One region of the Paenibacillus sp. SEL1 genome, then DNA from elsewhere that is predicted to be linked to it. Evidence: riboswitches for the same ligand, from Rfam matches in the RefSeq annotation. Region 1 holds a riboswitch; each other region holds the start of a gene.
What was found. A riboswitch is a leader RNA that binds a small molecule or an ion and turns the genes downstream of it on or off. The one in region 1 is predicted to bind thiamine pyrophosphate.

Region 1 (3,718 bases):
ACGAAATGCATATGAAATAAGAACAGTCGGCAGCGCCGATGACAATAAGGAGCCAAAAACAGCTTATGAGTTTATTGACTGTAGAAAATGTATCCCACAACTTTGGGGACCGCGCATTATTTAAAAATGTTTCCTTTCGATTGCTTGCGGGGGAACGTGTAGGTTTGGTAGGAGCTAACGGTGTTGGTAAATCGACACTCATGAACATTCTCACTGGAAAATTGCTTAAGGATGAGGGTAAAGTGGAATGGACTCCACGTGTACGTTACGGTTATCTGGATCAGCACACCAAGCTGACACCGGGCAAAACGGTACGTGATGTATTAAAAGACGCTTTTCTTCCTTTGTTGGAATTGGAAAAGGAAATGATGCAGATTACTGACAAAATGGGGGATGCTTCTCCTGAAGAGTTGGAAGTGTTGCTGGAACAGATGGGTGAAATTCAGGAGCAACTGGATATGGGCGATTTTTACCTCATTGATGTGAAGGTTGAAGAAATGGCGAATGGACTAGGTCTGTCGGCCATAGGACTGGATCGGGATGTATCTGCACTTAGCGGCGGGCAACGGACAAAGGTGCTTCTTGCTAAATTGCTGTTGGAAAAGCCGAATGTCCTGCTGCTGGATGAGCCTACCAACTACTTGGATGTAGAGCATATTGAATGGCTTACGCGCTATTTGAAGGATTATCCCTATGCTTTTATCCTTATTTCACATGATACTGAGTTTATGAACCAGGTCGTTAATGTTATTTACCATCTTGAATTTGCCAAGATGACCCGTTATTCAGCTAACTATGAAAAGTTTCTTGAAATGGCGGATCTGAACAAAGCTCAGCATATTGATGCTTATGAGAAGCAACAGGACTTTATAAAGAAACAGGAAGATTTTATTCAGCGTAATAAAGCGCGTGCTTCTACCTCAGGCCGAGCAAAGAGCCGTGAAAAGCAGCTTGATCGGATCGAACGTATTGATAAGCCTGAAGAAGCCGCAAAACCAACCTTTCAATTCAAAGAGGCACGTGCAAGCGGAAAGACGGTATTTGAGGGTATTGATTTTGAGATTGGTTATACACATGCCCTTTTGCCTAAGATGTCCATGACGATTGAACGTGGCGAAAAAATTGCAATTGTCGGCTACAACGGTGTCGGTAAATCGACATTGCTCAAAACCATATTGGGAAAAATTCCGCCAATCAGTGGAAAAACCTATCAAGGTGATTTTTTGCAGCCCGCTTATTTTGAGCAGGAAGTAAAGGCAGAGAAAATTACACCGATTGACGATGTGTGGAATGAATTTCCGCATTTGAACCAGCATGAAGTACGAGCGCATTTGGCGCGCTGCGGTTTGAAAAATGAGCATATCACACGTCCGCTATCTGCGCTTAGTGGTGGAGAACAGGCTAAAGTCCGTCTTTGCAAACTGTTAATGCGTGAAAGCAACTGGGTATTGTTCGATGAGCCTACCAACCACTTGGATGTTAAAGCAAAGGATGAGCTGAAACGTGCCTTGAAGGAATACAAAGGGACCGTATTGCTTGTATCTCACGAACCGGACTTTTACGAGGATTGGGTAACCAAAACGTGGAATGTGGAAGAGTGGTCAAGTAAAGTTAACTAAAATCAGTTAAATCCAGTTCTGCGATTTCACACGAAGTGGGGTTTGCAGAATTAGGAAAATATGCTAAGCTATCTTTAGCTTATACAATAAAATAGTCACACTAGGGGAGCCGCCCATGCGGCTGAGACGGAATAAATGGATTTCGGACCCTTTGCACCTGATCTGGGTTATGCCAGCGTAGGGAAGTGAGCGCCGTACAAACAAGGCAACACCATCTTTATTTTGTTTGTGCGTGGGACGATACACGTATACGGATATCATGGTCCGTTCGATTATTGGACGTTCGTTAAACCACTTCCTTGGGGAAGTGGTTTTTTTGCGTTTCGTTCACTTTAAGTTGTTCGAGCTTCCGTAGACGGATTCACATACAATCCCCTTTCATTACTGCTGGTAGACGTGGCTGGCTAAGCTTAGATCCTTTAATCCAATGTGAGGTGAAGACAAAATCGAATTACACGCAATTTCGATGGAAAAGGGCACTTTTGCACAAGCCGCCCGAGTGGCTGCTATGATTTGTCCGTATGTTCATTATGTACACGCACGTTTAAAACAGAATGGTGCCTCTGCATTGCTTTCTTTGACTCGCAGCATGGTGGAGCAGGAAGTTCCTTTGCAACAAATTGTAGTAAATGATCGTGTGGATGTAGCTTTACTTACTTTGGTTGGAACCGTCCAGCTACCAGCTAATGGATTACCTGTTGTGGATGTGAAAAGCCTACTTTCAAAGAGTACACGCTGTGGAGTGTCTGTGCATTCCTTGGAGGAGGCGCAGACTGCCGAGCAGGCAGGAGCAGACTATGTACTTTATGGTCACGTATATGAGACCCATTGTAAGCCCGGTATTGTACCGCGGGGTTTAGCTCAGCTTGAACATATTTGCAGACTGTCGAACATTCCGGTGATCGCGCTGGGCGGCATACAACCGTACCATATCCCTGAGCTTTACATGGCCGGAGCAAGCGGTATTGCGGTGATGTCTGGTATATGGGAGGCTGAGTCGCCCGTTGCAGCTGCGATGGAATATAGGCAAATGGCAGATCTTGTAGTTCACAGCCTGTAGCGAGAAAACGAGAGTAGAGGCAAGTTGAAAGCAGAATGGTTTATGGAGAGGAGACACGGAACAAATGCTAAAGATACACACAGAGGCAAGAGCGATAGGACATGCTGAATGCTTGGTCATAGGTGGAGGTGTCATCGGCAGTTCCATTGCTTATCATGTGGCCAAGGAGGGAAGAAGTACGATCATGCTGGAACGATTGATCCCGGGTGAGGGAGCCTCAGGAGCAGCGGTTGGAATGCTGGCAGCGGAAAGTGAAGAGTTCACCGACTCTGAGCTGGCACGATTTGCTCGCAGAAGTCGAGATGCATTCCCTGAGCTTGTCTGTGATCTGGAGCGTTTGTCGGGTATTTCGGTGGAATTCCGTACAGAAGGATTTGTGACCCCTTTCCGTACGGAAACTGAGGGCCAAAAACGCTGGAAAGCTTCTAAAACGCGAGAGGATGATTGTCCTATCTGGTGGGATGCGAGGGAATTGGCCCGACGAATTCCAGGTTTGGATGAACAAGCGATCGGAGCAATATATCGTTCAAAGGAGACACAAGTGGCTCCTGTCCAGCTTTGTCGTGCTTATGCAGGTGCTGCTGCGGTGCTGGGAGCAACGGTATGGTCTGGTACACGGGCAGAGCAACTGGTCATACAGAATGGTCGAGTTTGCGGTGTCCGAACAGATAGCGGCTTTTTTTCCTGCGATCAGGTCATTATTGCTGGAGGCTTGGATAGCATGAAATTACTGGCGCAGGTTGGGTTTGAATATCCACTTTATCCGGTCAAGGGCGAAGCGGTAGCGGTCTCCTTGAAGGATCACCCATTAGAATACACCATTTATGCTGATGATATTTACCTCGTGCCTAAACAGTATAACGAGCTTTGGATTGGGGCAACGAGCCTTCCGCATCAATATGACGAACAAGTGACCGTAGGAGGCTTGGAGGGCTTGCTGGCACGTGCCTCTGCCTGGCTGCCGCGCGTCCGTGAAGCTTCTTTTATACGCACTTGGGCGGGCTTACGTCCGCAGGCTGCATCAGGTCACCCTTTTATA
Region 2 (3,718 bases), 2.4 Mb from region 1:
TTGTGGGCATCAGCGGTGGTTTTCTTGTCCTCCAGCTCCTGTACACTGCTTAGAAACGTCGATACCCGTCGCAAATATTCACGAGGGTGCTCTCTGAAAATAAGCTCATGTATCCCGTTTTTAACAATCCATACACTGGAAAGCGGGTTGGTTTGATTGGCAGCGAGCTTTTCCGCAATAGGATAAGGAGCTTTTTCATCCTGTGTACCATGCACAAACATGATCGGGAACGGGTAGTTTTCCTTTTTAACCTCCTGATATGGAATCTGGTGCAAGCTGGTGCCGTTCAAAACTGGAAACAACAACTCCAGAATTTCCAAAGACGGATGTCTTGGCAGATTAATTTGATTGTGAATGTTATGGTACAGCGTATCCGGTTCCAGCAGGAAGGTGCTGTCCAAAATCATTGCGTCCACATCCTTGGTTTGCAAGCCCGCCTGAAGAGCGGTTCCTGCCCCCATGGAGAAGCCCCATACGATAATCTCCGACGAGCCGCGTTGCTTCGCAAGCTGAATTGCTCCGAGGAGCTGTTGGGATTCTGCTTTGCCTCCGGTTGCGACTGCTTTGCTGTTTTGTGACGCAAATCCATAATCGAACATGACCACATTAAAGTTCAAACTGTGGGCATAATGTGCCAGATCATACATGGGAATCCAGCTTTCTTCGCGGTTAGCTCCATAACCATGGCTGAAAATAATCGTTTTCCGCGATTGATCCGCCGGGATATACCAGCCTTGTACCATGCGACTACCATCCTTGGCAGGGAAGCTGACTTCCTCATAAGGCATGCTTTTGGCCTGCATCGGATTAGAGTACAGTGGTGCAACGGTGGGATTCGTAAGTACCCATGCGATGTAAGCATGCAAGGCAATAAAACAAAACAACAGAAAAAAGACGACCGACAGCAGCAGAGCAATCACAACGTGCTTGAACCGCAGCAGACGGGGATTAAAGAGTGGGGTGGACGGCTCCTGAACAGCGGTCTGTAGCTGAGCGTTGCGCTGGGATGTCGAAATCATGTAAGAGCCTCCTTATATAAAATTGATCTTCGTTTCATAGAATATAGGTATAATTCCACTTGAAAATAGTAGTGTAGATCCGTATAGATACCTATTATCGTATGATGGGGATTATCCAAAGTCAACGCCTGAACCGGAAAAGTAAAAATGATGCAAAGAATTGTCGATGTTTGTTCTCGTTCTGTAATATGGTTGTCACAAAAACATCGGTTTACAGTAGCCGCGACTATTCTATATAATTTATGTAACCATGTTTCATAGTGTGAAACGAATATGGATACAAGAGGAGCGGTTCACGATGGAAGACCGTAAATTAACCGTTCGCGCTGTAGAGCGTGCACTTGATATACTGCTGTGTTTTACCGCAAATTCGGATCTTGGCCTGACGGAGATTGCCTCCAAAATTGGTCTACATAAAAGCACGGTTCATCGGCTGTTGACTACGTTGGAGGATCGGGGCTTTGTCGTTCGGAATGCCGAAACGGAAAAATATCGACTTGGCTTCCGCATTTGGGAGCTATCCACGCATTTGTCCCAAAGTGACGAGCCGGCGGTGCTGTTACAACCTGCAATGGAAGGACTACGTGACCGTCTGGGGGAGACGGTCAGCTTGTACTTACGAGACGGCAGCATGCGTATTCGCATACAAGCCGTGCAGAGCAATCAGGCGATCCGCAGGGTCGCGCCTGTAGGTGCGCGTATGCCGCTGGCTGTAGGGGCCTCCAGCAAGGTGCTGGCGGCCTTTATGCCGCCGCAGGAGCTGGAAGCCCTGCTAAGCGGGGATGAATGGCCGCCCTCAGTAGACCCGGAGGTCTATAAAGCCCAGCTGCAGGACATTCGCGAGAAGGGCTATGCGACCAGCTATGAAGAACGGGAGCCAGGGGCTGCTGCTGTGGCAGCGCCAATTGTGAACCGGAAGGGACAGGTCACTGCGGCTTTATCTGTATCCGGCCCGGTCAGTCGACTTGCACCCGAGACGCTACATGACTTTGCTCCGATTTTGATCGAAGCGGCGAAGGAAATGGGGCTTATGCTCCCGTAACAAGAATGAACACAGTTGAAGCAAGCAGAGTGATTTGATGGGGAACGTCTCCTTGGTAAAGGGAACCTAAAGGGGTTGCCAAAGCCATAAATTTGAAGTAGTCTGGTAAGGAAGGTGGGATGTCTGTTATATCCGCCTCATGTGAATAGAAGTATCACAGTTACTGGGGGAGCCTGTAATGCCGGGCTGAGATGGAATCGTGCAAGATTCCGGACCCTTTGCACCTGATCTGGATCATACCAGCGTAGGGAAGTAATCGGCCATTGAAATGTATACGCGGCTGCTGTCTTCAGTGGCGCATTGGAATGGATTATTCCATATGCGCATTGTCTGGATAGCTGCCTCGTTAGATTAGCCGGTTCCCTGGGGAACCGGCTTTTTTGCATAGATCAGCGCCACCCTGGGAATGGTTCCGGATCGGTGTGTCATTTCATCGAAACGGGAGGAATGGACAATGAAGTCGACAGAAGCAGAAGGAACAAAAAAAGTTGAGGTAGAGAAGACAAGCGGGGAGCAAGCCAGTGGGGTAACGCCCTTTCCAGGAAGCCGTAAGGTATATATTCAAGGCTCGCGGCCGGACATTGCCGTGCCAGAGCGCGAAATTGCTCTTCATCCTACACATACGCCGCAGGGCACGGAGCATCATGAGCCATTGCGTGTATATGATACAAGCGGTCCCATGACCGACGAAGCCTATCAGGTCGATATCCGTCAGGGCCTGCCTCCATTACGGCGAGCTTGGGCACTGGAACGGGGCGATGTGGAGGCTTACGAGGGACGCGCCGTCCAGCCGGAGGATAATGGACTGAAACCTGGCTCCAAACGGGAGACAGTGGAATTTCCCGGCGTGACCAATCGTCCGCTTCGTGCTTCGCAAGGGCGTACAGTGACGCAAATGCATTATGCGCGGCAAGGGATCATTACGCCCGAAATGGAATTTGCGGCGATCCGCGAAGGGGTGGAGCCTGAGTTTGTACGGCAGGAGTTGGCGGCTGGACGAGCCATTTTGCCTTCGAATATCAATCACCCGGAAAGTGAGCCAATGGTCATTGGGCGTCATTTTCACGTGAAGATCAATGCGAACATTGGTAATTCTGCGGTTACCTCCTCCATCGAGGAGGAAGTGGAGAAAATGACTTGGGCTGTGCGTTGGGGCTCGGATACGGTTATGGACCTGTCCACAGGCCGTAATATCCATACAACACGTGAATGGATCATTCGGAATTCTCCTGTACCGATTGGGACTGTGCCGCTGTATCAGGCACTTGAAAAGGTGAACGGTGAAGCAGAGGCGCTGACATGGGAGTTGTATCGCGATACGCTGATTGAGCAGGCGGAGCAGGGAGTGGACTATTTTACAATTCATGCGGGTGTATTGCTGCGGTATATTCCGATGACGGCGAATAGAATGACGGGAATTGTGTCCCGGGGCGGGTCAATCATGGCAGCCTGGTGCCTTGCGCACCATCAGGAGAATTTTTTGTATACACATTTTGAAGAAATTTGCGAAATTATGAAAGCCTATGATGTGGCCTTTTCTCTCGGGGATGGTCTACGTCCAGGTAGTATCTATGATGCGAATGATGAAGCACAGTTTGCAGAGCTGGAAACGTTGGGCGAGCTAACGCAAATCGCATGGAAGCATGATGTTCAGGTC
Region 3 (3,718 bases), 1.3 Mb from region 1:
TATAACCAGTTTATTGATACTTTTATCAGCAAAACGTTAGCGCAATTCCCAAAGGCGCTTTTACATTGGGAAGACGTGGGTAGCGTAAATGCACGCCATATTATAGGAAAATACGGTCAAAGTATACTCACCTTCAACGATGATATACAAGGTACAGGAGCGGTGACCTTGGCTGCGATTCTTTCGGCGGTGGGTATCACCAAGACTCCGCTGCGTGAACAAAAAATACTTGTTTTCGGTCCAGGGGCAGCAGGAATCGGTAATGCTGATCAAATTCGGGGTGCTATGATCGAGGACGGCCTTTCCGCAGAAGATTCCTTCAAGTCCTTTTGGGCCTTTGATTATCGCGGGCTGTTAATGGAAGATATGGAAGACGTATTGGAGTATCAGAAACCGTATGTGCGCAAAAAGGATGAAGTCAGCTCATGGACCCGATCGGGTGACGGCAAAATACCACTGCTAGAGGTCATCCGTCAGGTGAAGCCTACGATATTGATTGGAACTTCCGGTGTAGCAGGTGCCTTTTCTGAAGAGATCATCAAGGAGATGGCGAAACATGTAGAACGCCCGATCATTATGCCCATGTCCAATCCTACAAACCTTGCAGAAGCAGTACCCGAGGATTTGATCCGGTGGACCGATGGCAAAGCACTGATTGCAACCGGAAGTCCTTTTGAGCCCGTCACCTATAACGGTACGAAATTTGAGATTGGACAGGCGAACAATGCCTTTGTTTTTCCGGGACTGGGTCTGGGTGCGATTGTGGTTAAAGCCAAAAGGATTACCCCTGCGATGTTTACAGCGGCAGCAGTAGCTGTTGCCAATGGTGTAGATTCGAATACGCCTGGTGGTGCACTACTCCCTCATATCCGAAAATTACGCGAAGTTTCGTACGCTGTTGCGATTGCGGTTGCAAAAGCCGCGATACAGGATCAGGTAGCTCAGGCGCACATTTCAGATGTGGAACAAGCTATACGAGTTGCAATGTGGAAACCGGAATATGCCAAGGTCAAAGCTGTGGAAAATGTAATTCATCACCCTCACTAAGCCCAAAACACCTAACTAGAGGAAATTTCATATTTTGCACACTATGTTTGACATAGCGTATGAACGTATGTACAGTAATAGTCAAAAGAATAGAAGTCCACTAGGGGAGCCGCTATGGCTGAGACAAGAACGTATCTTGGACCCTTTGAACCTGATCTAGTTCGTACTAGCGTAGGAAAGTGGAGCCTTCGTATATAAGGTTTCAAACGTTTTTTTGCGTATTGAGCCTATTGTTGAAGCCGCTCCCATTTTTCCGGGGCGGCTTTTTAGCGTTGTTCCGGAATTATATTCTTACAGGACTTCTTGCTCTTCAATTTAATGGAGGTGGGGAAATTGAGTTTTACACAAGAACTCCGTCGGCAGGCGGACGGCATCTTTCAAGCGATTTTTGAGCACCCCTTTGTGAGAGGTATTGCTGAAGGAAGTTTGACAAGGGGACAGCTGATTCACTATGTAAAACAGGACTTTGAATATTTGAACGCTTACATGCGGATATACGGCATCGCAATCTCCAAATGCACAAATCGGGAGGACATGGCTGTATTTAATGAACAAATCTCTTTTATTCTCCACAGTGAGGTTCATCCGCATCAAAATTTCTGTGCTGTCGCAGGGGTGAGCTATGAAGAGTTGCAGGGATATCCGCTCGCTCCGTCGGCTCATCACTATATCCGTCACATGCTGACGGTTGCGCATGAGGGCAGCCTGGGCGAGATCTTGGCTGTGCTGCTGCCATGTATGTGGACGTATGCCGAGATTGGTCGCAGGCTGCTGGATGAAGTAAAGCCGGATGAGTCTCATCCGTTCTATGAATGGATGGGCTTCTATGGAGATCAGCTTGATGATACAACACTCAAGTTCCGAGAACGTGTAGATGCTTGGGCGGAAGACGCAACGGCTGCTGAGCGGGAGCGGATGATTGAGCATTTTATACTGAGCTGCCAGCTGGAATATAAGTTCTGGGATATGGCTTATAAGCAGGAAGAATGGCCGGTCCAGATGCAGGCAGCGGTCTTGGAATAGTCAGCCTGGCGATTCGATGTGTGAAGTACGTTTAATGCCCTGTTGAACCACCAACTATAGAGAGGATAATCATTATGAGTACATGGAAAAAAAGTTATTCGGATCTCCTGACGAAGGTACAAAACAGCAAACCCCTCGTTCACAATATGACCAATGTGGTAGTCACCAACTTTACGGCCAACGGTCTGTATGCATTGGGCGCCTCCCCGGTGATGGCCTATGCACCCGAGGAAGTAGCAGATATGGCAAAAATAGCAGGCGCCGTCGTGTTAAACATCGGTACACTGAACCGCGAACTGGTGGATGCCATGATCATTGCTGGACAATCGGCGAATGCACACGGTGTTCCGGTGCTGCTAGATCCGGTCGGTGCGGGAGCAACGAGCTTTAGAACTGAATCGGCACTGCGAATCCTTAGTGAAGTCAAAATCTCATTGGTGCGGGGCAATGCAGCCGAAGTCGCACATCTTGTTGGAGAAGCGCGTGAGATTAAAGGCGTAGATGCCGGTGACAGTGCTGACAGCGGCCATGTCGATCTGGCAATTCGGGCTGCTCGAACGCTCAATACAATGGTTGTCATTACTGGAAAAGAGGACGTCATCACCGATGGGGCCGAAGCACGAATGATTAGCGGCGGAGACGCGCTGCTCACGAAGGTAACCGGAGCAGGCTGCCTGCTGACCTCTGTGTTAGGTGCCTTTGCAGCTGTTGAACCCAACCTGCTGCTCGCAGGTACAGCAGGTTTGGCATTTTACGGTGCAGCAGCTTCTCGAGCCGCAGCACGTACCGCAGAGCTGGGGCCCGGCAGCTTCCAGATTGCCTTTCTCGACGAGCTGGCCAAACTGCATACAGGTTCACTAGAAGGGCATGTCTCTATCCGTGAAGCCGGAACAACCACAGCAGGTGGTGCGCGATGATAGACACTCGTGTACCCAGAGCGCTGACGATTGCTGGTTCGGACAGTGGCGGCGGGGCCGGAATTCAAGCTGATCTCAAAACCTTTCAAGAACTTGGCGTGTACGGCATGTCGGCTATTACGGCTATTACCGTACAGAATACCTTAGGGGTCCACGGCGTATATCCGCTACCAGAGGAAGCAACAGCGGAACAGATCGAAGCCGTAGGATTAGACCTTGGAGTGGATGCCCTGAAGACTGGCATGCTGTTTAATGCCGGCATCATCCGTCTTGTGAGCGAGCAGATCCGAAAGTTCGGCTGGAAAAAGGTCGTCGTCGATCCCGTGATGATTGCCAAGGGAGGCGCTGAACTGCTGCAGCTGGAAGCGGTGCAGGCTTTGAAGGACGACCTGCTCCCCTTGGCCCTGGTCGTTACACCGAATATCCCGGAGGCGGAAGCCCTGACAGGGATTAGTATCCATACGATGGAGGATCGCCGCGAGGCTGCGAGACATATTAGCAGTATGGGACCAAAATTCGTTGTGATCAAGGGTGGCCACGCTGACGAGAGCGAGATCAGCGGACAGATTGTTGACCTGCTTTTTGACGGAACCGCCTTTATAGAGCTGAGCGGCAAGCGAGTACGGACTGTCCATACACACGGAACAGGGTGCACTTTCTCGGCAGCGATTACCGCGGAATTAGGGAAAGGGATGTCTGTACCGGAGGCTATCTCGAATGGTAAAGCCTTC

Region 2: linked by a shared signal. The riboswitch ahead of thiC (phosphomethylpyrimidine synthase ThiC) and the one ahead of ACYCSE_RS23615 (thiamine phosphate synthase) in region 1 are both predicted to bind thiamine pyrophosphate.
Region 3: linked by a shared signal. The riboswitch ahead of tenA (thiaminase II) and the one ahead of ACYCSE_RS23615 (thiamine phosphate synthase) in region 1 are both predicted to bind thiamine pyrophosphate.

Annotation. Positions count from the first base shown of each region.
Region 1 covers NZ_CM137723.1:5,174,344-5,178,061, reverse strand. The annotation lists gene ACYCSE_RS23620 (ABC-F family ATP-binding cassette domain-containing protein) at 66-1,619, shown strand; TPP riboswitch at 1,712-1,820, shown strand; gene ACYCSE_RS23615 (thiamine phosphate synthase) at 2,086-2,679, shown strand; gene thiO (glycine oxidase ThiO) at 2,744-3,718, shown strand, end outside.
Region 2 covers NZ_CM137723.1:2,816,193-2,819,910, forward strand. The annotation lists gene ACYCSE_RS12910 (alpha/beta hydrolase) at 1-1,019, opposite strand, end outside; gene ACYCSE_RS12915 (IclR family transcriptional regulator) at 1,318-2,061, shown strand; TPP riboswitch at 2,217-2,329, shown strand; gene thiC (phosphomethylpyrimidine synthase ThiC) at 2,516-3,718, shown strand, end outside.
Region 3 covers NZ_CM137723.1:698,289-702,006, forward strand. The annotation lists gene ACYCSE_RS03135 (NAD-dependent malic enzyme) at 1-1,047, shown strand, start outside; TPP riboswitch at 1,140-1,242, shown strand; gene tenA (thiaminase II) at 1,381-2,070, shown strand; gene thiM (hydroxyethylthiazole kinase) at 2,145-2,987, shown strand; gene thiD (bifunctional hydroxymethylpyrimidine kinase/phosphomethylpyrimidine kinase) at 2,984-3,718, shown strand, end outside.